4 regions of the Kitasatospora sp. NPDC001132 genome follow, and region 1 is predicted to be linked to each of the others. Evidence: riboswitches for the same ligand, from Rfam matches in the RefSeq annotation. Region 1 holds a riboswitch; each other region holds the start of a gene.
What was found. Region 1 has a riboswitch for cyclic di-AMP ahead of ACWDBE_RS38335 (LysM peptidoglycan-binding domain-containing protein). Riboswitches for the same ligand answer to the same signal wherever they lie in the genome.
Positions count from the first base shown of each region.

Region 2: linked by a shared signal. The riboswitch ahead of ACWDBE_RS20740 (M23 family metallopeptidase) and the one ahead of ACWDBE_RS38335 (LysM peptidoglycan-binding domain-containing protein) in region 1 are both predicted to bind cyclic di-AMP.
Region 3: linked by a shared signal. The riboswitch ahead of ACWDBE_RS17045 (transglycosylase family protein) and the one ahead of ACWDBE_RS38335 (LysM peptidoglycan-binding domain-containing protein) in region 1 are both predicted to bind cyclic di-AMP.
Region 4: linked by a shared signal. The riboswitch ahead of ACWDBE_RS11910 (M23 family metallopeptidase) and the one ahead of ACWDBE_RS38335 (LysM peptidoglycan-binding domain-containing protein) in region 1 are both predicted to bind cyclic di-AMP.

Region 1 covers NZ_JBSFKF010000063.1:8,517-14,203, forward strand. Annotated here, with positions in the region: gene ACWDBE_RS38320 (MazG family protein) at 1-383, shown strand, start outside; gene ACWDBE_RS38325 (SDR family NAD(P)-dependent oxidoreductase) at 388-810, opposite strand; gene ACWDBE_RS38330 (cytochrome P450 family protein) at 1,121-2,473, shown strand; cyclic di-AMP (ydaO/yuaA leader) riboswitch at 2,694-2,860, shown strand; gene ACWDBE_RS38335 (LysM peptidoglycan-binding domain-containing protein) at 2,866-3,786, shown strand; gene eno (phosphopyruvate hydratase) at 4,128-5,414, shown strand; gene ACWDBE_RS38345 (FtsB family cell division protein) at 5,563-5,687, shown strand, end outside.
Region 2 covers NZ_JBSFKF010000014.1:148,182-153,868, forward strand. Annotated here, with positions in the region: gene ACWDBE_RS20735 (APC family permease) at 1-1,440, opposite strand, end outside; gene ACWDBE_RS20740 (M23 family metallopeptidase) at 1,803-2,786, opposite strand; cyclic di-AMP (ydaO/yuaA leader) riboswitch at 2,789-2,926, opposite strand; gene ACWDBE_RS20745 (MFS transporter) at 3,280-4,821, shown strand; gene purB (adenylosuccinate lyase) at 4,863-5,687, opposite strand, start outside.
Region 3 covers NZ_JBSFKF010000010.1:276,340-282,026, forward strand. Annotated here, with positions in the region: gene ACWDBE_RS17035 (LacI family DNA-binding transcriptional regulator) at 1-906, shown strand, start outside; gene ACWDBE_RS17040 (hypothetical protein) at 1,023-1,223, opposite strand; gene ACWDBE_RS17045 (transglycosylase family protein) at 1,454-2,746, opposite strand; cyclic di-AMP (ydaO/yuaA leader) riboswitch at 2,733-2,896, opposite strand; gene ACWDBE_RS17050 (sirohydrochlorin chelatase) at 3,414-4,373, opposite strand; gene ACWDBE_RS17055 (DUF397 domain-containing protein) at 4,932-5,195, shown strand; partial or broken gene ACWDBE_RS17060 (ATP-binding protein) at 5,653-5,687, opposite strand, start outside.
Region 4 covers NZ_JBSFKF010000007.1:61,045-66,731, reverse strand. Annotated here, with positions in the region: gene ACWDBE_RS11930 (ATP-binding protein) at 1-1,057, opposite strand, end outside; gene ACWDBE_RS11925 (TetR/AcrR family transcriptional regulator) at 1,331-1,897, opposite strand; gene ACWDBE_RS11920 (alpha/beta fold hydrolase) at 2,024-2,905, opposite strand; gene ACWDBE_RS11915 (YiaA/YiaB family inner membrane protein) at 2,981-3,271, opposite strand; cyclic di-AMP (ydaO/yuaA leader) riboswitch at 3,469-3,627, shown strand; gene ACWDBE_RS11910 (M23 family metallopeptidase) at 3,640-4,488, shown strand; gene ACWDBE_RS11905 (hypothetical protein) at 4,548-5,423, opposite strand; gene ACWDBE_RS11900 (GNAT family N-acetyltransferase) at 5,466-5,687, shown strand, end outside.

The sequences.
Region 1 (5,687 bases):
TGATGTACCGGCACCCGCACGTGTTCGGGAACGTCGAGGTCGAGGGTGCCACCGAGGCGGAGGCGAACTGGGAGCAGCTGAAGGCGGCCGAGAAGGCGGACCGCGAGTCGGTGCTGGACGGCGTGCCGGCCGGGCTGCCCGCGCTGGCGTACGCGGCGAAGCTGGTGTCCCGGGTGCGCCGGTCCGGATTCACCGGGATGCCGGACGAGCCGTACGAGCTGCCCGCCGAGCTGACCGCCGACTCGGCGGGCCGGCTGCTGCTCGCGGTGGTGCAGCGGGCCCACGACGCCGGGGTGGACGTGGACGCGGCGCTGCGGTCGGCCGCGCGCGGTTACCGGGACGGAGTGCGCGCGGCCGAGGGTCTCGAGCCGGACGGGGAGTAGGTGCTCAGGCCGCCGTGGCGGTGTGCTCCGGGCGCCGCTGCGGCGGGACGAGTTCGCCGATGGCCTCGCCGACGAGGAGGACGAGTTCGGCGAGCCGCTCCAGGTCGAGGTGGTCGGGCAGGTCGGCCAGCGAGATGATCCGCTCGCCGCCCGGGCCGGCGACGGCGAACAGGTCGATCGGCCCGAGGTGCTTCTCGGCGGTGTCGACGAGGGCGGCGACGTCGCTGGGGCGCCGGATGTCGCCGCAGACGCCGACGACGGGGCAGCCCGGCCGGTCGAGTTCGGTGGCGAGGTCCTCGGCGACGCCGACGTACTGGTCGGCGATCAGCATTCCGGCGGCGCCGGCCGCGGAGAACCGGCGGGCGAGGCCCGCGCCCGACCCGCCGTCGAGGACCGCGATGACGACGACTGACCCGCTGACCCGCATGGCCTGCTCCTCCCTGTGGGCGACACCGCACCGGCGCCCACGCGTACTGCGGAGGATCGTAGGCACGTCCTGACCCTCCGCAACAGGGATTACCCCTCAGGTGACCAGGCTCACGCCCGCCCCGCGGCCAAGAGTCGGCCAAGAGCTGTCCACGGACCGTCCACGACCCGTCCACGGACGGTCAACGGCCCGGCCACGGCCTGTCCATGAGCCGGCCGTGGCCCGGTCATGACCCCGCCGCGGAGCGCCGCCCGACGGGCGCGCCCCGCCGGAGGGCGGGTGCGCCGGTCGCACCGGATACGGTCGGTCCATGCCAGCTCAGCCCGACCCCGCCCGGCCCGCCGCCGCGTCCTCCGATGCCCCCGCCCCGCAGCTGTTCACCTGGGAGTTCGCCTCCGACCCGTACCCCGCCTACGCCTGGCTGCGCGAGCACGCCCCGGTGCACCGCACCACCCTGCCGAGCGGGGTGGAGGCCTGGCTGGTGACCAGGTACGCCGACGCCCGGCAGGCGCTCGCGGACAGCCGGCTGTCGAAGAACCCGGCGCACCACAGCGAGCAGGCGCACCGCACCGGCCGGGTGGGCATCCCGGGGGAGCGGCAGGCGGACCTGATGACCCACCTGCTGAACATCGACCCGCCGGACCACACCCGGCTGCGCCGCCTGGTGTCGAAGGCGTTCACGCCGCGCCGGGTGGCCGAGTTCGAGCCGAGGGTGCAGCAGCTCACCGACCGGCTGATCGACGGCTTCGCGCAGCGCGGCTCGGCGGACCTGATCCACGAGTTCGCCTTCCCGCTCCCCATCTACGCGATCTGCGACATGCTCGGGGTGCCGGCCGAGGACCAGGACGACTTCCGCGACTGGGCCGGGATGATGCTGCGACACACGAAGCCGGGGCAAGGCGGCGGCCAACGCGGTGGCGTGGGGCGGGCGGTGAAGCGGATGCGGGCGTACCTGCTGGAGCTGATCCACCGCAAGCGCGCCGACCTCGGGGACGACCTGATCTCCGGTCTGATCCGGGCCAGTGACCACGGTGAGCACCTGACGGAGAACGAGGCCGCGGCGATGGCCTTCATCCTCCTCTTCGCGGGTTTCGAGACGACCGTGAACCTGATCGGCAACGGCACGTACGCGCTGCTGCGCAACCCGGAGCAGCGCCGGCTGCTGCAGGAGTCGGTGGCGCGCGGGGAGAGCGCGCTGCTGGAGACCGGGATCGAGGAACTCCTGCGCTACGACGGGCCGGTGGAGCTGGCTACCTGGCGGTTCGCGACCCGTCCGCTGACCATCGGCGGGGTGGACATCCCGGTCGGCGACCCGGTGCTCGTGGTGCTGGCCGCGGCGGACCGCGACCCGGCCCGGTTCGCCGCCGAGAACACCCTGGACCTGGCCCGTACGGACAATCCCCACCTGGGCTTCGGGCACGGCATCCACTACTGCATCGGCGCTCCGCTCGCCCGGTTGGAGGGGCGTGCGGCGCTGGCCTCGCTGCTTTCCCGGCTGCCCGATCTGCGGCTCGCGGAAAGCCCGGACGCCCTGCGCTGGCGCGGTGGCCTGATCATGCGTGGGCTGCGCGAACTACCGGTGGAATTCAGCCCGGAGGGCCGCTCTCCGCACACCCCTCCGCAGCCCCCTTCGCAGGCCTCTCGAACGCCTCCGACCTGCTGAGATCACGCTGACGGGAGGTCGCCGATCGCCCGCCGTCGGAGGTGTGAACACCCATCAATCCGGACATAACACCGCTGTTGGTAGGCGATCGAACACGGGCCGTAATTGTCGTGTGATATCGACGATATGAGCTTGTGATTGTCCTGATGATCTGTCTACTCTCCCTGGAGTTCGCAGCTGCGGACCTCGTGCGCGGAACGCCGAATCCTGCCCGCCGCGCCCGGGAAACCGACCAGACCCTGGGCAGGGGCGGGGGAACCAGGTTGGTTGCCGTCTCCCACGGCTTGGGGTGAAGCCGCCCGAGCGGAATCGTTTCCGCGTACGGCGGCCGGGCCACCTCCCGGTCCGAACCCGACAGCTCACCTCGCAGGCGTGCGGAGAGGGACCTCTTCATGCTGTTCGTTGGAACTGGCCGTCACCGTCGTCGCACCCAGGCCGAGAAGGCCATCGCCGTCGCCGGTGTGGCCGGCGTCGGACTCGCGATGCCGCTCCTCACCGCCACCGGTGCCTCCGCCGCCCCCGCCTCCACCTGGGACGCCGTCGCCCAGTGCGAGAGCGGCGGCAACTGGAGCATCAACACCGGCAACGGCTTCTACGGCGGCCTCCAGTTCACCTCCAGCACCTGGAAGGCGTACGGCGGCACCGCCTACGCGTCGCAGGCCAACCAGGCCAGCAAGGCCCAGCAGATCTCGGTCGCCGAGAAGGTGCTGGCCTCGCAGGGGCCGGGCGCCTGGCCGGTCTGCTCCCAGAAGGCGGGTCTGACCAAGGGCGGCGCCGCGGCCGTGGTCGACACCTCCTCGGACGCCAAGCCGCAGTCCGCCCCCAAGCAGCAGACCCCGAAGCCCGCCGCCAAGCCGGCCGAGAAGCCGGCCGCGCAGCAGCCCGCCGCCCAGAAGCCGGTCCAGAAGCCCGCCGCCCAGAAGCCCGCCGCGCAGCCGGTCCAGCAGGCCGCCCCGCAGCAGCAGGCGCAGCCGCAGACCCCGGGCTTCTCCGGCAAGGCCGGCTGGGACGCCGACGCCAAGGTGTTCTGGTACCAGAACAACGGCGCCTGGTACTGGACCAGCCACCAGAGCGTCTACCAGCAGTACGCCGGCCAGGCCGCCGCCCAGCCGCAGTACGCTCCGCTCGCCGCCCAGCAGGCCCCGCAGGCCGCCGGCCACGACTACACCGTCCGCGCCGGGGACACCCTGTCGACCATCGCCGCCGCCCAGGGCGTTTCCGGCGGCTGGCACGCGCTGTACGAGCAGAACCACGCCACCGTCGGCGGCGACCCGAACCTGATCATGCCCGGCCAGGTGCTGCACCTCGGCTGAGCCGTCGCACCGGCCGTCACCCGACGCCGTCGTGACCCGACGCCGTCGTCACCCCGGCCGTCACCCCCGTCGTGGCCCGACGCCGGTGCCGCTCCGCCCGCCGTCCGAAGGGGACCGGTTCCTACCGGTCCCCTTCGTCCGCATTCGCCCGCTCCGGTGGGACAAGCTGGGACAAGCAGGTGAACTACCGGTGGGTAGTGGAGCCACACGCTGAGACGGGACCGAGGTGGACGTGGCCCCGGGAGCCCGGGCGGTTAGGCTCTGGTCGTAACGACTCCGCAATCGTCCTGCTGACAGCACCCACCGTCAGACCGGACCCTGCTTCCGCAAGGAGATGCCTCGTGCCGTCCATCGATGTCGTCGTAGCCCGTGAGATCCTCGACTCGCGCGGCAACCCCACGGTCGAGGTCGAGGTCGGCCTCGACGACGGCAGCACGGGTCGTGCCGCTGTCCCGTCGGGTGCCTCCACCGGCGCCTTCGAGGCGCTGGAGCTGCGCGACGGCGACAAGAACCGCTACTTCGGCAAGGGCGTCGAGAAGGCCGTCCTGGCCGTCATCGAGCAGATCGGCCCGGAGCTGGTCGGCTACGACGCCACCGAGCAGCGCCTGATCGACCAGGCCATGCTGGACCTGGACGCCACCCCGGACAAGTCCTCGCTCGGCGCCAACGCCATCCTGGGCGTCTCGCTGGCCGTCGCGCACGCCGCCTCCGAGGCCAGCGACCTGCCGCTGTTCCGCTACCTGGGCGGCCCGAACGCGCACGTCCTGCCGGTCCCGATGATGAACATCCTCAACGGTGGGTCGCACGCCGACTCCAACGTCGACATCCAGGAGTTCATGATCGCCCCGATCGGCGCGGAGTCCTTCTCCGAGGCCGTCCGCTGGGGCGTCGAGGTCTACCACACGCTCAAGGGCGTGCTGAAGGAGCGCGGCCTGTCCACCGGTCTGGGCGACGAGGGCGGCTTCGCCCCGAACCTGGACTCCAACCGCGAGGCCCTGGACCTCATCGTCGAGGCCATCCAGAAGGCCGGCTACGTGCCCGGCCGTGACGTCGCACTGGCCCTGGACGTCGCCTCCTCCGAGTTCTACGAGGACGGCGCCTACCACTTCGAGGGCAAGGAGCTCACCGCCGCCGAGCTCATCGAGTACTACGCCGAGCTGGTCGCCGCCTACCCGCTGGTCTCCATCGAGGACCCGCTGGACGAGTCGGACTGGGACGGCTGGAAGGCCATGACCGAGAAGCTGGGCGACAAGGTCCAGCTGGTCGGCGACGACCTGTTCGTCACCAACCCGGCCCGCCTGGCCCGCGGCATCGAGACCGGCACCGCCAACGCGCTGCTGGTGAAGGTGAACCAGATCGGCTCGCTGACCGAGACCCTGGACGCCGTCGAACTGGCCCAGCGCAACGGCTACCGCTGCATGATGTCGCACCGCTCCGGCGAGACCGAGGACGTCACCATCGCCGACCTGGCCGTCGCCACCAACTGCGGTCAGATCAAGACCGGTGCCCCGGCCCGCTCCGAGCGCGTCGCCAAGTACAACCAGCTGCTGCGCATCGAGGAGATCCTCGACGACGCCGCCGAGTACGCCGGCCGCGGTGCCTTCCCGCGCTTCCGCTCCGCCGAGTGACCAGCGGATCAGTACGGCGAGTCCGGGGCTGAGCGCTCCGGAGACGGGGGCCGAGTGCTCCCGGTAGCGCACGCCTGACCGGTGCCCCGCCGTTCACCCCGTAGGGTGGACGGCGGGGCACCGTCGCGACCAGGAGGGGATACGGGAGATGGCTGGCTGGAGGATCCCGGGCTTGGCGGCCCGGCCCCGGTTCACGAGCCGGGCGACCGTCCTCGTCCTGGTGCTCTGCTCCCTGGTGGCGATCCTCGCCTACCCGACGCGGCAGTTCATCTC
Region 2 (5,687 bases), on a different contig from region 1:
GATCACCAGGTACGGGATCAGCCGGAACAGCAGCGTGTGCGCCGCCGCCCCGGCGGCGGCGTCCTTGTTGAGGACCAGCAGCACCACCACCCCGGCCATCGCCACCCCGCCCACCAGCGGCGCGACCAGCGTCCGGAACCAGTGGGCGGTCTCCGGGTGGCGCCCCCGCACGTGGAAGTACCCGACCACGGCGAAGGAGCAGAGCGTCTGCACGACCAGGATCGCCATCGTCCCGAGCAGCGCCAGCAGCGTGTACAGGTGCGCGTACGGGTCCATCCCGGCCGCCAGGAAGCCCGCCACCAGCCCCACCGCGATCACCGACTGCACCACCGAGGCGACGTGCGGCGAGCCGTGCCGCGGATGGGTGCGGCCGAGCCCCCGGTACAGCAGACCCTCCCGCCCGATCGCGTACAGGTAGCGGGCCGCGCACTGGTGGAAGGCCATCGCGCAGGCGAACGAGCCGGTGACGACCAGCCATTGGAACACCTTCACCGCCCAGGCCCCCAGGTGCGCACCGAGCGGGTCGAAGAACAGGCTGTTGCCGTCCTTGCCCGGCACCGCGCCGTTCGCCACCGCGATCGCCCGTTCGACCCCGTTGCCGGAGACGATCATCCAGGACACGAAGACGTAGAGCAGCCCGACCCCGATCACCGACACCAGCGTCGCCCGCGGCACCACCCGCTTCGGGTCGCGGGACTCCTCGCCGTACATCGCGGTGGACTCGAACCCCACCCAGGACCAGAACGCGAAGAACAGGCCGAGCCCCGCCGCGGCCGCCGAACTCCCCACCCCCCTCAGCGCGTTCAGCGGGTTCACGGCCGCGAGCACGATCCCGTCCGGGCCGCCGCCGGAGAACAGCACGGCGAACGAGACCGCACTCAGCACCCCGATCTCCAGCACCAGCGCGACGCCGAGCACCTTGGCCGTCAGGTGCAGGTCGAACCAGGCCATCACCCCGATCACCGCCGCCCCGGACAGCGCGTACCAGCCCCAGCCCAGCTCCACCCCCAGCTGCGAACGGACCAGTCCCCGCAGCGAGTACGCGAAGAAGCCGAGGGCCGAGGCCTCGGTGACGACGTACGCGAGCACCGCCAGCAGTCCCGAGGCCATCCCGACCACCCGGCCCAGCCCGTGCGAGACGTAGCCGTAGAACGCGCCGGCCGCGGTGATGTGCCGGGCCATCGCGACGTAGCCGACCGAGAACACCGTCAGCACCACGGTCGCCACGACGTACGCGGCGGGCGCGCCGACGCCGTTGCCCTGCCCGACGATGATCGGCAGGTTGCCCGTCATCGCGGTGATCGGGGCGGCGGTGGCGAGCGCCATGAACACCACGCCGACCAGGCCGACCGAATCGGCCTTCAGCCGGTCGACCCCGTCCTCCCCGGGCCGCTCCCGGCCGGCCGTCCTCCCCGCCACGCCCCCACTGCGGACCGCCATCCGCCCTCCTCGCCTCCGGACCCGCCCGCCCGGCCGGACCGACCGGGCGCTGACCGTTCGCCAGCATGACGTGCCACGGCCACCCGGCGACGCCACCGAACCCCTCCGTCACACCGGAGTTGACGCCGCGTTCGACCCGTCCGAACGAAACCCGGGAACAGCCGGGCGGCACGGAAACGGCAGTGGCCGGCCCGGCCGCACGAGGAGTCCTCGTACGGCCGGGCCGGCCTGGGCGTGTCCCGCGCCCATGTCCGCCGTGCGGCGATCACCCGGTCGAGCGGTCACCCGACATGACCATCCCGGAGGATCGTTTCGCCCCGCAGCGACGGTGGTTCCGGAAACCCTCGGAGCTCAGCCGTGGGTCAGAGCGCGACGCCGTGCGCGCGCAGGTAGGCGACCGGGTTGATGTCCGAGCCGTACTCCGAGCCGTTGCGGACCTCGAAGTGCAGGTGCGGGCCGGTCACGTTGCCAGTGGCACCGGACAGGCCGATCTGCTGGCCGACGGTGACGGCCTGACCGATCCTCACGCCGATCGAGGAGAGGTGCGCGTACTCGGCGTAGTGGCCGTCGGCGAGCTTGATCTCGACCTCGTTGCCGTAGGCGCCGCCGTTGCCGGCCTTGACCACGACACCGTTGGCGATGGCGCGCAGCGGGGTGCCGGTGGAGGCGACGAAGTCCTGGCCGGTGTGGTGGCCGGAGGCCCACATCGAGCCGGCCACACCGTAGGCGGTGCCGAGCCTCGGGTTGGCCAGCGGGGCGACGAAGCCGGAGGTGGCGGCGGCGACCGGAGTGGCGGTCACGGCCTGGGCCGGGGTGGCGACCTGCAGCTGGGTCTGCAGCTGCGTGGCCGGCTTGGCGGCCTCGGTCCGCACCTGGACCCGGTCCTGCGCCTTGGCGGCCTGGGTCGCGGGAGCGGCCGACTCGGCCGGGGCGGCGGCCTTCGCCGGAGCGGAGTCGGCCGACGGCGCGACGGCGTGGCCCGGCAGCGCGAGCCGCTGGCCCGCGAAGATCAGGTTCGGGTCGGCACCGACGACCGAGCGGTTCTGCTCGTACAGGGCGTGCCAGCCGCCCTCGACGTTCTTGACCTCGGCAATCTTGGACAGGGTGTCACCGCTGACGACGCGGTAGCTCTCCTGCACTGCCTGGGCGGCCGGAGCATCGGCCGGAGCAGCCGACTCGGCGCGGGCGGAGGCGGCGGCCTGCGCGACCGGGGCGGCCGGAGCGGTGTGGGCCTGGGCGCTCATCGCGGTGACGAGCGGGAGGGCGAAGGAGACGCCGGTGACGGCGGTGGCGATGCCGATGCGGGCGGCGCGGGGCAGGGCGATACGACGAGCCTGAGCAGGCATGGAAGTTTCCTCTCCGACGCCTGCGAGGTGAGCTGTCGGGTTCGGGCTGGAGTTGCCCGGCCGCATGCGCGGCTTCACCCCTAGCCGGTCCTGGACGCCCGCGCCCTGAGGCGCGAACTCCGGTCCGGCGACTTACCTGTGGGTCCCCCGCTCCTGCCGTACAGAGTTCGTTTCGAACCACCGGGCAGCGGCAGGACTCGGCGTTCCACCCGGCGGATCCGTCCGGACTGGCCGGGCGGTCGCTGAACTAAAACCCATCCGTTCGGGTGAAGCAATGTCGATCTTTGAAAGCGCAACCATTCCCCCTTCCCCGGTGACCCTCCGCAGGCCGGAGCACACGTTCCGCACACAATCCATTCACCCCCCGCCACTGATCCACGACCCTGCGCCGAGATCCGCGACGCTGCGCAGCCGCCCACTCACACCCCGCCCACCGTCAACACACCCACCGGTGACCCTTGTCACGTGCGCCCCGGCAGCGCAGGATTCGCCCGTGGCCACCTCAGAGGCCGGCACCCTGCGCCTGAGCACCGCGCAGGGCCGCTGGGTACTACTGGCGACGGTGCTCGGCTCCAGCATGGCGATGCTCGACGGCACCGTGGTGAACGTCGCCCTGCCCCGGATCGGCGCCGACCTCGGCGCCTCCCTCGCGTCCCTGCAATGGACCCTGAACGCCTATCTGCTCACCCTGGCGGGCCTGATCCTGCTCGGCGGCGCGCTGGGCGACCGGTACGGACGGCGCAAGGTCTTCCTGATCGGCGTGGTCTGGTTCGCCATCGCCTCCGCCGCCTGCGCCGCCGCACCGAACATCCACGTGCTGATCGCCGCCCGCGCCGTCCAGGGCATCGGCGGGGCACTGCTCACCCCCGGCTCGCTCGCCATGCTCCAGGCCGTCTTCCACCCTGACGACCGCTCGGCGGCGGTCGGCCTCTGGTCCGGCCTGGGCGGGGTGTCGGCGGCGGTCGGCCCGTTCCTAGGCGGCTGGCTGGTGGACGGCCCCGGCTGGCGCTGGATCTTCCTGCTGAACCTGCCGCTCGCCGCCGCCGTGATCGCCGTCGCCACCCGGTCGGTGCCGGAGAGCCGGGACAAGGACGCCTCCGGCCGCTTCGACGTGCTCGGCGCCGTGCTCGCTGCCCTCGCCCTCGGCGCGATCACCTACGCGCTGACCGCGGCCGGCGAGGGCCTGTCCCCCGCCGTCTGGGTCAGCGGAGTGATCGGGGTGGTGCTCGGCGTCGCCTTCGTGGCCGTCGAGCGCCGCGCGCCCGAACCGATGCTGCCGCTCGGCCTCTTCTCCTCCCGGCTGTTCACCGCGGTGAACCTGGTCACCCTGTGCGTGTACGCGGCGTTCAGCGGCGTCTTCTTCCTGCTGGTGGTGCAGCTCCAGATCGTGTCCGGGTTCTCGCCGCTGGTCTCGGGCTTCGCCCTGGTGCCGATCACCGTGCTGATGCTGCTGCTGTCCGCCCGTGCCGGACGCCTCGGCAAGCGGATCGGCCCGCGCATCCCGCTCACCGTCGGCCCGATGCTGTGCGCCGCCGGGGTGCTGTTGATGCTGCGCATCGGCCCGGACTCCTCGTACTGGGTGGACGTGCTGCCCGCCGTCACGGTGATGGGCTGCGGCATGACGCTGCTGGTCGCACCGCTGACGGCGACCGTGCTGGCCGCCGTCGAGGTCCGCCACGCGGGCATCGCCAGCGGGGTCAACAACGCCGCCGCCCGCGCGGCCGGCCTGCTCGCGGTGGCCGCCCTGCCGGCGCTGGCCGGGCTGAGCGGCGACGCCTACCGGGTACCCTCCTCGGTCGACGCCGCCTTCCACACCGCCATGCTGATCTGCGCGGGCCTGCTGGTCGCCGGCGGGCTGATCGCCTCCGCGACCGTACGGGGCAACGTGCTCGCCCCCGAGGAGCAGCCGGTGGCCGAGCCGAACTGCGACTGGCCGTGCGGGCCCACCGCCCCGCCGCTCGACCCGGGCCACGTCCCCGTGACGCGCGAGGGCCCCGCCACCGGTCCGGCGGCGGGGCCCTCACCCAAGGGCTGACGCTACGTCAGAAGGCGCTTCCCGTCAGGGAATGCCGCCCGTCAGAGAATGTCGCCGGGCGCGTACTCGGCGGCCTCCGGGTAGGCGGCCGCGACGGCCTCCACCTGGCGGACGACCTCGGCGACCTGGGCGCCGGCCGCGCCGGTGAAGGACAGCTTGTCGGCCAGCAGCGCGTCCAGGGCGGCCCGGTCCAGCGGGATCCGCTCGTCGGCGGCCAGCCGGTCCAGCAGCTCGTTCTCCCGGGCGCCGGCCCGCATCGCCAGCGCGGAGGCGACGGCGTGCTCCTTGATGACCTCGTGCCCGGTCTCCCGGCCGACGCCCGCGCGCACCGCGCCCATCAGCACCTTGGTGGTGGCGAGGAACGGCAGGTAGCGGTCCAGCTCGGCCTCGATCACGGCGGGGAAGGCGCCGAACTCGTCGAGGACGGTCAGGAAGGTCTCCAGCAGGCCGTCGAAGGCGAAGAACGCGTCCGGCAGCGCGACCCGGCGCACCACCGAGCAGGAGACGTCGCCCTCGTTCCACTGGTCGCCGGCCAGCTCGCCGGTCATCGAGGCGTAGCCGCGCAGGATGACGGCCAGGCCGTTGACGCGCTCGCAGGAGCGGGTGTTCATCTTGTGGGGCATCGCGGAGGAGCCGACCTGGCCCTCCTTGAAGCCCTCCGTCACCAGCTCGTGGCCGGCCATCAGGCGGATGGTCTTGGCCAGGCTGGACGGCGCGGCGGCCAGCTGGACGAGGGCGGTGAGCACCTCGAAGTCCAGCGAGCGCGGGTAGACCTGGCCGACGCTGGTCAGCACGTGGTCGAAGCCGAGGTGCCCGGCGACCCGGCGCTCCAGCTCGGCGAGCTTCTCGGTGTCCCCACCGAGGAG
Region 3 (5,687 bases), on a different contig from region 1:
CTGGCGGCGCTGGACGTGCTCGGGTACGAGCGGCCGACCCGCCTGCGCCAGCGCAGCGCCGGGCTGATCGGTCTGATCACGCCGGAGCTGAGCAACCCGATCTTCCCGGCGCTGGCCCAGGTGATCGAGCAGGTGCTCAGCCGGCACGGCTACACCCCGGTGCTGTGCACCCAGACGCCGGGCGGGTCCACCGAGGACGAACTCGTGGACATGCTGGTGGACCGGGGAGTGGCGGGCATCGTCTTCGTCTCCGGACTGCACGCCGACAGCACCGCCGACCACGACCGCTACGCCCGGCTGGCCGGACGCGGGGTGCCGTTCGTGCTGATCAACGGCTACAGCGAGAAAATCGACGCGCCTTTCATCTCGCCGGACGACCGGGCCGCGATGTGGATGGCCGTCCAGCACCTGGCCGAACTCGGGCACGAGCGGATCGGGTTGGCCGTCGGGCAGCGCCGGTACGTGCCGGTGCTGCGCAAGATCGAGGGCTTCACGGCGGCGATGCGCGAGGTGCTCGGGCACAGCGGGGAGGCGGCCGAGAACCTCGTCCACCACACGCTGTTCAGCGTGGAGGGCGGGCACGCGGCGGCCGGCGCGCTGCTCGACAAGGGCTGCACGGCGATCGTCTGCGGGAGCGACATGATGGCGCTCGGGGCGATCCGGGCGGTGCGCCAGCGCGGGCTGTCGGTGCCGCAGGACGTGTCGGTGGTCGGGTTCGACGACTCGCCGCTGATCGCCTTCACCGAGCCGCCGCTGACCACGATCCGCCAGCCGGTCGAGGCGATGGCCACGGCGGCGGTCGACGCGCTGCTGGAGGAGGTCGGCGGAAACGCCGCCCAGCGGGGCGAGTTCATGTTCCAGCCGGAGCTGGTGATGCGCGGGTCCACGGGGGCCTGCGCGCGCTGAGCGCCGGCGGCCGCGGCCGACGTACGGGCCCTGGAGGGCGGTTGCCCTCCGGGGCCCTTCGGCGTGCGCGCGGCCGGTCGTGGCGGCCGTCGGTGGTCGTGGCGGCCGTCGGGTGGTCAGCCCTCCTGGGTGGTCGGCCCGTCGGCGGTCAGGCAGTGCCCGTCGGTCGCGTCGCCGGTCCGGGTCTCGGTGCGGCGGCCGCGGGCCAGGTAGTCGCGCAGGACCAGTTCGACGGCGTCCTGGGGGTTCTTGGTGCCGGAGAGCATCATCACGTCGATCGCGAGGTTCGCGTCGAGGGTGACGGTGACCTGGGCCATGTGGACTCCTCCTCGGGTGTCCTCGGGTGCAGAGCAGCAGCATGCCCGTTGGAGCGGGGATCCACCACGGGGATATGGCCGGAGGTACGTCGGAACCCCCGGGGAGAGCGACCAGACTCTCCCCGGGGGCGGTGGGTGGTCAGCGTTCGGGCGACAGCTGACAGATGATGAAATCTGTTACCTGTTACCTGTTACCTGAGGCCCGTCGGCTGTCCGACTGCGCGCCGTTCTCAGACCCGGCCGGCGAAGTCCGGGGCCCAGTTGGCGATGCTCTGCTCGCGGACGCCCGAGCTCGGGTTGGCGGCCTCGACGTACTTGCCGTTGCCGACGTAGATCGCGACGTGGTAGACGCCGGAGTCCTTGCCGTTGTTGGACCAGAACAGCAGGTCGCCCGGCTTGAGGCTGTCCAGCGAGACGTGGGTGCTGGCGGCGGCCTGGTCGGCGGCGACGCGCGGGACGGAGATGCCCGCGGCGCGCAGCGCGGCCTGGGTCAGACCGGAGCAGTCCCAGCCGCCGTTGCCGGTGCCACCGTAGACGTACGCCTGACCGACCTTCGACTCGGCGAAGGCGACCGCGGCGGCCATGCTGCCAGTGGCGGCCGGAGCCTGGGTCTGGGCCTGCGGCGCGGGCTTGGCGGCCGGCTTGGCGGCCGGGGCCGGGGTCTGCGCGGTCGGCTGGGCGTTCACGGCACCGCCGTTCGCGGACTGGCCGGACTTCTGGGAGCGGTCGGACCCGGTGGAGTCCGAGCCGGTCGCACCGCCGAAGGACAGCTGCTGGCCCGGGTAGATGGTGTCCGGGCCCTCGGTCAGGGTGCCGCGGTTGAGCTCGTACAGCCGCTGCCAGCCGCCCCGCACATTGTGCTGGTCGGCGATCGAGGACAGCCAGTCGCCCTCGACCACGGTGTAGTCGCCGCCCTGGGCCTGCTGCTGACGCTTCTGGACCCAGTCGCCGCGGTTGCCGGAGGCGGTGGCCTGCGCGCCGTCCTGGGCGGGCGCGGCGGGCTTCGCGGCGGGGGCCTGGGGCGTCGCGGCCGGAGTGGCCGGCTTGGCGCTCTGGACGGGCGCGGCGGGCTTGGAAGGGGTCGAGCCCGTGGCCGAGCCCGCCGAGGTGTCGACGGCGGCCGGGGTGCCGCCCTTGGCCAGGCCGGCCTTGACGGAGCAGACGGGCCAGGCACCCGGGCCCTGCGAGGCGAGGACCTTCTCGGCGATCGCGATCTGCTGGTCCTTGGTGGCCAGGTCGGCGCGCGTCGCGTAGGCGGTGCCGCCGAAGGCGGACCAGGTGCTGGAGGTGAACTGGAGGCCGCCGTAGAAGCCGTTGCCGGTGTTGATGCTCCAGTTGCCGCCGCTCTCGCACTGGGCGACCTTGTCCCAGGTGGCGACGGAGGCGGCCGAGGCGGTGCCCGGGGTGAGGCAGGGGACGGTGAGGCCGACGCCCGCGACGCCGAGGGCGGCGATCACGCGGCGGGTTCGGCCGGGCAGGCTGGTGCCGTTGGTGGGCAGCATGAAGACGGAGTCCTCTCCCACGCCTGCGAGGTGAGCTGTCGGATTCGGGCTGGAGTTGCCCGGCCGCGCCGGTGGGCGCGGCTTCACCCCTAGCCCTGGACCGTTCCGCAGACCGGTCCGGGGCGACTTACCTGTGGGTCCCCCGCTCCTGCCGTGGTGCGTTTTCGCGCTGCCAGGACATCCGACGGCAGGACTCGGCGTTGCGGATGAACCGGGTTCGTGTGGTCACGAACGGGGAGCACGTTAATCAGACTCAAGTTCAAACTGCAAACCACTGTGATGCGCATCACGGTTTAGTGGGAACTGCCAAAATTGCCGCCATCCATGATCGTAAATGATCGTTTTCGGGCAATGCCGTTGCTGAAGTCGACAACTGGCTCCACCTCAGAGCTGATGTGACACCGCGCCGAGTCGCGGAGCCGGCGCACCCTGGCGGTGGGGGAGTGGGCGCGATTCGAACACCTGGGCCTGCGCTCCCTATTCCCTTTCAAATGCCACCAGAACGGACATTCCGCGCTATTTTTCGCGTCATCGTCGTCATTGCCGTCCGCATCCGGGCGGGAGGGTGACGCGGGAGGGGCGATCCGGGAGGGACGACGCGCGGGCGGTGGGAGGGATAGAGCGAAGGGCCCGGAACGCAAGCCGTTCCGGGCCCTTCGGAGCGCGCCGAGCGGCGCGCGGAGTCGAACTACTGCCCGGCGGGCGCCTCGGCGGCCGCGTGGGCGCCGCGAGCACCCTCCGTGACCCCCTCGGCCTCGGCGGCGGCCGCCGCCTCCGCCTCGGCCCGCGCCAGGTCCTCCGGGGACGGCGTGGGCAGCGCGGCCAGGTACGTGGAGGCGATCAGCTGGCCGACCGACGGGTACGAGCCCAGCGGCGCGGCCGACGGGCAGCCGGTCTCCTCGGCGGCGGTGGCGAGCAGCTCGGAGTCCGCCTCCGGGCCGATCACCAGCGGGGCCAGCGCCGGGCGCTGCGAGCCGGTCTCCTTGAGGTGGTTGACGGCCGCGGCCACCGAGCCGGGCACGTCGAGCGCGGCGGCGACGACCGGCACGGCCAGTCGGGCGGCCAGCAGCACGCCGGTGATGCCGGCCGCGGCGGCAGCGTCCTCGCCGCCGACGGTGGTCAGCACCACGCCGTCCGCGGCGGTCGCGATGGCGAACAGCCGGGCGCGGTCGGCCCGGGCCAGCCCGGCCTCGGACAGCCGGACGTGCACGGCCTCGGCCAGCAGCGGGTGCGGGCCCAGCGGGTCGGTGACGGGCGCGCCGTACTCGGCGGCGAGCGCGTGAAGCTCGGTCAGGAAGGTGTGCGGGCCGGGCACCAGCGGCACCAGGACGGGCATCGGAAGCCCGGCCTCGGCGGCCAGGGTCAGCAGCTCGGCCACGGTGCGGTCCTCGCCGTCCGCGCCCTCGGTGCCGTCACCCGGGAGGTAGCCGACCGCGGTCTGGACGCCGTTCTGCTCGGTGCGGACGATCGAGAGCAGCTCCTCGACGACCGAGCGGGACTCGGGCCCGGCGGTCGCGGGCACGGCGAGCACCAGGGCCGGGGCGCCGGCCGGGATCTCGGGGCGCTCGGGACGACGGTGGCGCCCCCGCGCACGGGAGCCTGGAGTGCGGACGGGCAGTGGCGCGCCCGGGATGGCTGCGGTGCTCATGCCGGAGATCGTAGGACATCTGCCCGTCAGGCTTGCAGTCGGCTGCCGTGCGGGATTCACGCGAGCGCGGTGCGGACCCGGCGCGTCCTCGGCGCCGGTCCGGGCGCTTTGCCTACAATCCGGACATTCTTCGCCCAACCCCCGTACGGTCGCCCGTGGTTGCCTCGACGTGATCCGAGGGGCGGGCGTTGCACCCGGGGCGCGTGAGATGTCTCACAGCACAGGGGTGGTTTGACTGAGGGTCACGGGCGCGCGACTCCCGGCATTCGAAGATCAACATTCGGCGGGGAAGTGCTCACGGCCGGTTATCGCGAACCCGGCGATTCCATCGGCTATGTCCGTTTACGTACCGTCAGGAGAAGGGTCCGTGAAGAGTTCGCGCCTGCGAATAAAAGGCCTCGTGCACCTGCAATGTCTCGTGCTGATGCACGTGCACTGCAGCTATCATCGCGTCAAGTGAGGCGTTGTGCCGGACCGGTACGGGGCCGGTCCGTTCGTTTCGGCGGTGCCGGGGGCGCCGCGCTGGACGACAACTCCGGAGCTCTTCGGGAGACTTCTATGCACGACTCGCAGGACACGAACGGTTCGTACGACACCTACAACGGGATGGCCGCCGCCGATCTCCAGGGGGTGGTCTGGCAGAAGAGTCTGCACAGCAACTCCCAGGGCAATTGCGTTGAATTCGCGGCCCTGCCGGGCGGCGACGTGGCGATGCGCAACTCGCGCTTCCCGGACGGACCGGCCCTCATCTACACCCGGGCCGAGATCGCCGCCCTGCTGCTGGGGGCGAAGGACGGGGAGTTCGACCACCTGGCGGTCTGACCGGCCGCCGTGCTCCACCATCGGGGGGCCGTCGTGGGTGCCGACACCACGACGGCCTTTGTCTTTTCCTTCTCCGGGCGCCCCCTTCTCCGGAAGGCCCCTTCTGGCGAACGACCCCCTCTGCGGAGGCCTCGTCCGGCGGCGTCCCAAGGGGCCGTGCGGCCGTCCCGTCGCCCCGGGCCGCTCACTGGTCGGCGGCACCGGAAGGTCTCGGCGGGGCCTGGTGGAAGGGCCCGGGGCGTGGTCCTCCCGGGGCTTCCGCGACCGGCCACACGCCGTCAGACGCAGGGGCCCGTCCCGGGTGGCGGGGTCCGTCCCGGGTGCACGGATCCGTTCCGCTGCGCGGCCCGCCCTAGGCCGAGCGCCGATGCCGTCCGCCGACCTCGACGGGCCCGTCGAGCGGTGAGCGGCCGCCGAGCCCGGGGCGTCCGTCCAGCGGGCAGCCGCCGACCGTCTCCGCCTCGAACATCGCCCAGACCACCTTGCCGCTGC
Region 4 (5,687 bases), on a different contig from region 1:
GGCTGTTGCGGTCGCGCCGGTGGCTCCGGCGGGGCAGCGGGGGAGGGGTGCCGTCGGCGGCGTGCCGGCCGGTCGGTGGGGTCTCCACCAGGGGGTGGCCGGAGGGAGAGGCCGGCGGGGGGCCGGGGTTGAACGCGCGGTCGTCCGGCCCGAGGCCGGGGACGGTGGGCGGCAGCGGCTCGGTGAGCAGCGCGTTCGGGAGCAGCAGGACGACGCGCACGCCGCCGTACGGCGAGGGCGCCGAGCTGAGCGTGACCCGGAAGCCGTACTGCTCGGCGAGCCGGCCGACCGCGGCCAGGCCCAGCTGCGGCACCTCGCCGAGCCGGGAGACCTCCAGGGTGCTGCCGCCGGCCAGTGCGGCGGCGGCCTTGGCGACGGCCTGTTCCGGCATGCCGACGCCGCCGTCGTCGATCTCGATGACGGCGCCGTTGTGCACGGGCACCAGGGTGACGAACACCTGGGTGCTGGGCGGGGAGTAGCGGGTGGCGTTGTCCAGCAGCTCGGCGATCGCGTGGATCAGCGCCTCGGCGGCGGCGCCGACCACCGCGGTCTCGATCCGGCTGCGCACCACCACGCGCTGGAACGGCAGGATGCGCGACTGGGCGCCGCGGACGACGTCCTCCAGGGAGACCGGTTCCGGCCAGTGCCGGCCGGCCCGCGCGCCGCACAGCACGGCCAGGGTCTGGGCCAGCCGGGCCTGTTGGGCGGCCGCGTGGTCGGCCTTGAGCAGGCCCTCCAGCAGCGCCGGGTCGTCGTGGGTGCGCTCCATCTCGTCCAGCAGCGCCTGCTGGTCGTGGGCCATCACCAGGATCCGGCGGGCGACGCTGAGGAAGGCCCGCTGGGTGGAGGCGGTGTGCTCCTGCTCCTGCTGGACGGCGGCGAGGTCGGCGCCGCGGCGGGAGAGCTCGGCGGCCAGCTGTTCCTGGACGGCGGCGAGTTCGCCCTGCAGACGGTCGGCGCGGCCGCGCTGGGTGACGGACACGGCGCGGTAGCGCGCGGCGGCCACGAGGGCGAGGACGGCGAGCACGCCGGTTGCCGTTACGGACCACTGAGTCATCGTCACGCGGCGAATTCTAGGGTGATGATCCTACGAAGGTGTGAACGGATCTCGCCAAGTGACCGGATCTCGTCAATATCGAGTCAATTCGGCGGCAATCGGCACTCGTTCGACCCCGATCCCACCGCCTGACGAGGGCCCGGACCTGCCCGACCGGCACCGGCGGGCAGCGTCGGAATCGAGCCGGGTGGCCGGATCGCGTTCCACGATGTGTGGGGTCTGTGCTCACGCTGTTCGGAAGGGGCGCGGCCGGGCCGCTCCGGCGCCGGGCCGCTACGCGGGCCAGGCGCGCAGGCCGGTGGTGAGGGTGGCGACGAGGCGGTCGTGGGTGGTGGTGAGGTCCTCGGCGAGCTGGAAGGCACCGGCGGTGGTGAGCGAGGCGAAGCCGTGGGCGAGGGAGCGGACGGTGCGGGCGGCGTGGATCGCCTCGGAGCCGTCGAGGCCGTACTCCCGCAGGACGGCGACGATCACGCCGACGAGCCGGGCGGCCGCGCGGGCCAGGTCGTCGTCCGGCTGCGGGGCCTGGGGGAGGGCGGTGTAGCGGTGCGGGTACTCGGTGGCGTACGCGTGGTAGGCGCGCAGCACGGCGGCGACGGCGTCGTCCCCGCTGCGTCCGACGGCCGCCTCGGCCAGTCGGTCGGCCAGTTCCCCGGTGACCCGGACGGCGATCAGCCGCCGCAGTTCGGCGAGGCCGCCGCTGACGTGCTTGTACAGCGAGGGGGCGGCGACCCCGGCCCGGGCGGCGACGGAGGCCAGGGTGAGGGCCTCGGCGCCCTGCTCGTCGATGAGGGCGAGGGCGTGGTCGACGACCTGGTCGGGGGTCAGTCCTACGCGGGGCATGGGTTCGGGCTCTCCGTACGGGTCGAAGTCGGGTGACGTCGGGCGCTGCCGGGCGGGTGCCGGTGACGTCGGCGGGGCGGGCAGGGGCAGGCAGGGGCAGGGTCGGGCGGGGGCCGGCGGCGGCGCTCAGCCGAGTTCGGCGAGGAACGGCAGCAGGGCGTCCGCGGTGGCCGCCGGGTTGTCGGCCATCGGGTAGTGCCCGGACCCCTCGATCATCGCCTTCCGCGCGCCGAGCGCGGCGGCCTGCCGGTCGGCGACGAGTTCCGGCTTCGGGAAGTCGGGGTCCTTGTCGCCCATGACCACCAGCGCCGGGCACCGCACCGCGGCCGTCCAGCCGACCGGCGCCGAGTCGCCGTGGACGTACCCGCGGGTGGCGGTCTTCCGTCCCGGCGTGCGCAGCGCGGCGACCAGCCCGTCCACGTACGCGTCGAAGTCGGCGGGCTTGGCGCCGGGGAAGGCCATCCGGCGCAGGTAGAAGCCCCAGGAGGCCGGCCAGTGGACGAGGGCGGGGCCCATCAGGGCCATGACGCCGCGCATCAGGGCGCCCGGCCGCGGGCTCTCGACGAAGGCGTCGATCAGGACGATCCCGGCGACCCGCTCGGGCGCGTCCCCGGCGGCCTTCACGACCGTCGCCCCGGTGTACGAGTTGCCGGCGAGGACGGCGCGCTCGATGCCGAGGTGGTCGAGCAGGGCGAGGACGTCGTCGGCGATGGCGGCCGGGCTGTAGTCGTCCCAGCTGATCGAGGATTCGCCGAAGCCCCGCAGGTCCATGGTGACGACGCGGTGGCCGGCGGCGACCAGCAGCGGGCGCAGGTGCCGGTACGCGGCCCGGCTGTCGAGCATGCCCGGGAGCAGGACGACGGGGGTGCCGTCGCCCTGCCGGGTGTCGTCGAAGGCGATCCGGCCGCCGGGAACGCTCAGGTACTGGGTGCTCGGAGTGATGGTGCCGTTCACGGGGTCCTCCTCGGGCCGCGGGTGCTGGGCATCGGCGGTACTGCCGATAGCCATAAAGCTAAGGCTAATAGCCTTAGCCGTCAAGCGGTCGGCGGGCCGGGGGGAAGGGGCGCGGTCGGACGGGTGCGGTCAGACCCCTTCCACCTTGAACGGGTCGTGCTCGCTGAGCAGCTTCTCCAGCCGGGCCTGGTCCACCCGGGTGACCATCTCGTTGGACTCCTGCCGGTCCCGGACCACCTTCGCCAGCGTGAACGCGGAGGTGACGGTGTAGAGGAGGCCGATCCCGAGGAAGGCCCGGGTCCACCCGCCGACCGGCAGGTAGGCGATCCCGGCGGCGAGGGCGATGCCCGACAGGGCGAAGGAGAGGACGGCCTGGATGTGGTACGCGGCCGTGGTGCGGGTCTGCATCGGTGCGCTCATGGCGTCAGGATGCGGCCGCCCGGCCGGGCCGCACATGAGTAGGGGTACTCAGATGGGGCCGTGCGTGAGGGGTCGTTCGTTGACGTCCGTTCACCTGCGATCGGGCGGCCCGAAACGGATGGCTTGGAATCAGAGCCTCCTAGGATTAACGTTTGATAACGCAGCGCGGTTGTCAACGCCGTACCCAGACGGCACCGTGCGCGCCGTCGCCTAATCCCGCCGACCCGCCCCCGGGCAGGTCAGGGAGCCGGGGAACCACGTTCCTTGGGGTGAATCGGCGGGGCTCCGGCCCGGCCGTAGGAGACCTTCCTGCTCCGAACCCGTCAGCTAACCCGGTAGGCGCGAAGGAAGGAAAGGAGCGCGCCTCCGTGGCGTCGACGCACACCCCGGCACACCCGGCCGGCCCCGCAGCCGGTACCCAGCTCCTCGACCACCCCGGCCCGGACGGCCCCGAGGCCTTCGGCCCGGAGGCGTTCGCCGCGGAGGCCGACACCAACCGCCACCGGATGCCGCGTCAGACCCGCGGGGCCTCCCCGCTGCTCGGCGTCACCGCCGTCGCCGCCACGCTGGGCGCCACCGGCTTCGCCTCGGCGACCCCGGCCGCCGCCCCCGCCGTCGAGGTCCCGGACGAGACCCCGGTCGCCCTCTCCGCCGACCCCGGCCTCGCGCTCGCCGCCCGCATCCAGCACCAGGCCGACAGCCAGCGCACCGCCGCCGAGGAGACCGCCCGGCTGCAGGCCGCCCAGGAGGCGGAAGCCAAGGCCGCCGCCAAGGAGGCCGAGGCCAAGCGCGCCGCAGAGGAGGCCGAGCGGGCCAAGGCCGCCGCCCTCACCCTCCCGGTGAACGACTACCGGCTCTCCGCCCACTACGGCCAGAGCGCCCGCTACTGGGCCAACCTGCACACCGGCCTGGACTTCGCCGCCGACACCGGCACCCCCGTCCACGCGCTCGGCCAGGGCACCATCACCTCGGCCGGCTGGGCCGGCTCGTACGGCTACCGGATCGTCGAGACCCTGCCCGACGGCACCGAGATCTGGTACTGCCACCTCTCCTCGATCACCAAGGGCTCCGGCAACGTCGCCACCGGCCAGCAGATCGGCAAGGTCGGCGCGACCGGCAACGTCACCGGCCCCCACCTGCACATGGAGGTCCGCCCCGGCGGCGGCGCCCCGGTCGACCCGGAGCCCTGGCTCCAGCAGCGCGGCCTCAACCCCTGACGCACGCCCACCGACGCACCCGCGGGAGGCCCCTGGACCGGGGCCTCCCGCGCCGCGTCTCACTCCTCGACGGGCAGCTGCGCCAGGTACGCGTCGATCTCCTCCGGGCCCGGCTCCGGCGCCAGCTCCGGGAACTCCGTCACCAGCAGCCGCGGCAGCCCCGGCACCGTCCAGGCGCCGAACAGGTCGAGCGCCGCGTCCACCGCCGCCTCCTCGAACCTCCCGAAGTCCCCGGCCAACTCGTCCGGCATCGGCCGGCCCAGCGCGGTCAGCCGCGCCAGGTTGCGGTAGCTGCGCCGCATCAGGCCCTGCTCCAGCAGCCGACGCGCGCCGTCCGTGGCCATGCCCACCGAGAGCACCCGGCCCGGGCCCCAGCCCCGCTCGTCCGGCTCGTCCAGCCAGCCGGCCGACGCCAGCGCCTCGAACGCCGCCAGCCGCTCCTCCTCGGCGAACTCCCCGAAGCCGGCCAGCCACTCCCGCACCGCCTCCGGGTCCGTGACGTCCGCCCCGTGCGCGTGCAGCAGCAGCGCGTACAGCCGGGGCCAGGTCACCAGGTCGGCGCGGCGCAGCAGCCCGGCCGCGACCTCCCCCTGCCACTCGGCCTCCTCGTGCAGCCGCTCCTGGCGCTTGGCGTTCAGCCGGCGGGCCGCCCGCTGGTGGTCGACCAGCAGCCGGACGGCGTCGCCGTAGGCGAGCGGGTCCTCCTCGGGCGCGGGTTGGACGTACAGGTGGAGCCGCTCGTGGAGCAGGTGCTCCACCGCGTCGGAGGTCAGTTCGGGCCAGCCGTCGTGCATCCTGCCCTCGCCCAGCTCCAGCAGCGCCAGCACCGCGCGCAGCGGCCCCTCGGCCACCGGCGCGCGGTCCTGCTCGGCCGCCCAGGCGAGCAGGTCGGCGGCCTTGGTGCGCGGGGCGAGCCGCAGGTCTTCGTCGTTCATAGTCCGAACGGTAGCCGCCGGGCGGGGATAGGGTCGGCAGCCATGGTCCCCGTACGACTCACCGGCCCGCGACTGGCCGTCCGCGAGTACCACCACACCGAGGGCGACGTGGACGCGCTGCACGCGCTGTTCGGCGACCCGGAGGTCACCCGGTACCTGCCCTTCGGGCCGAGCGACCGGGAGGACTGCGCCGACCAGGTCGAGCTCTACCTGGAGGAGGCGATGGCCGAGGAGCGGGACACCTACCGGCTCGCCGTCACCAGG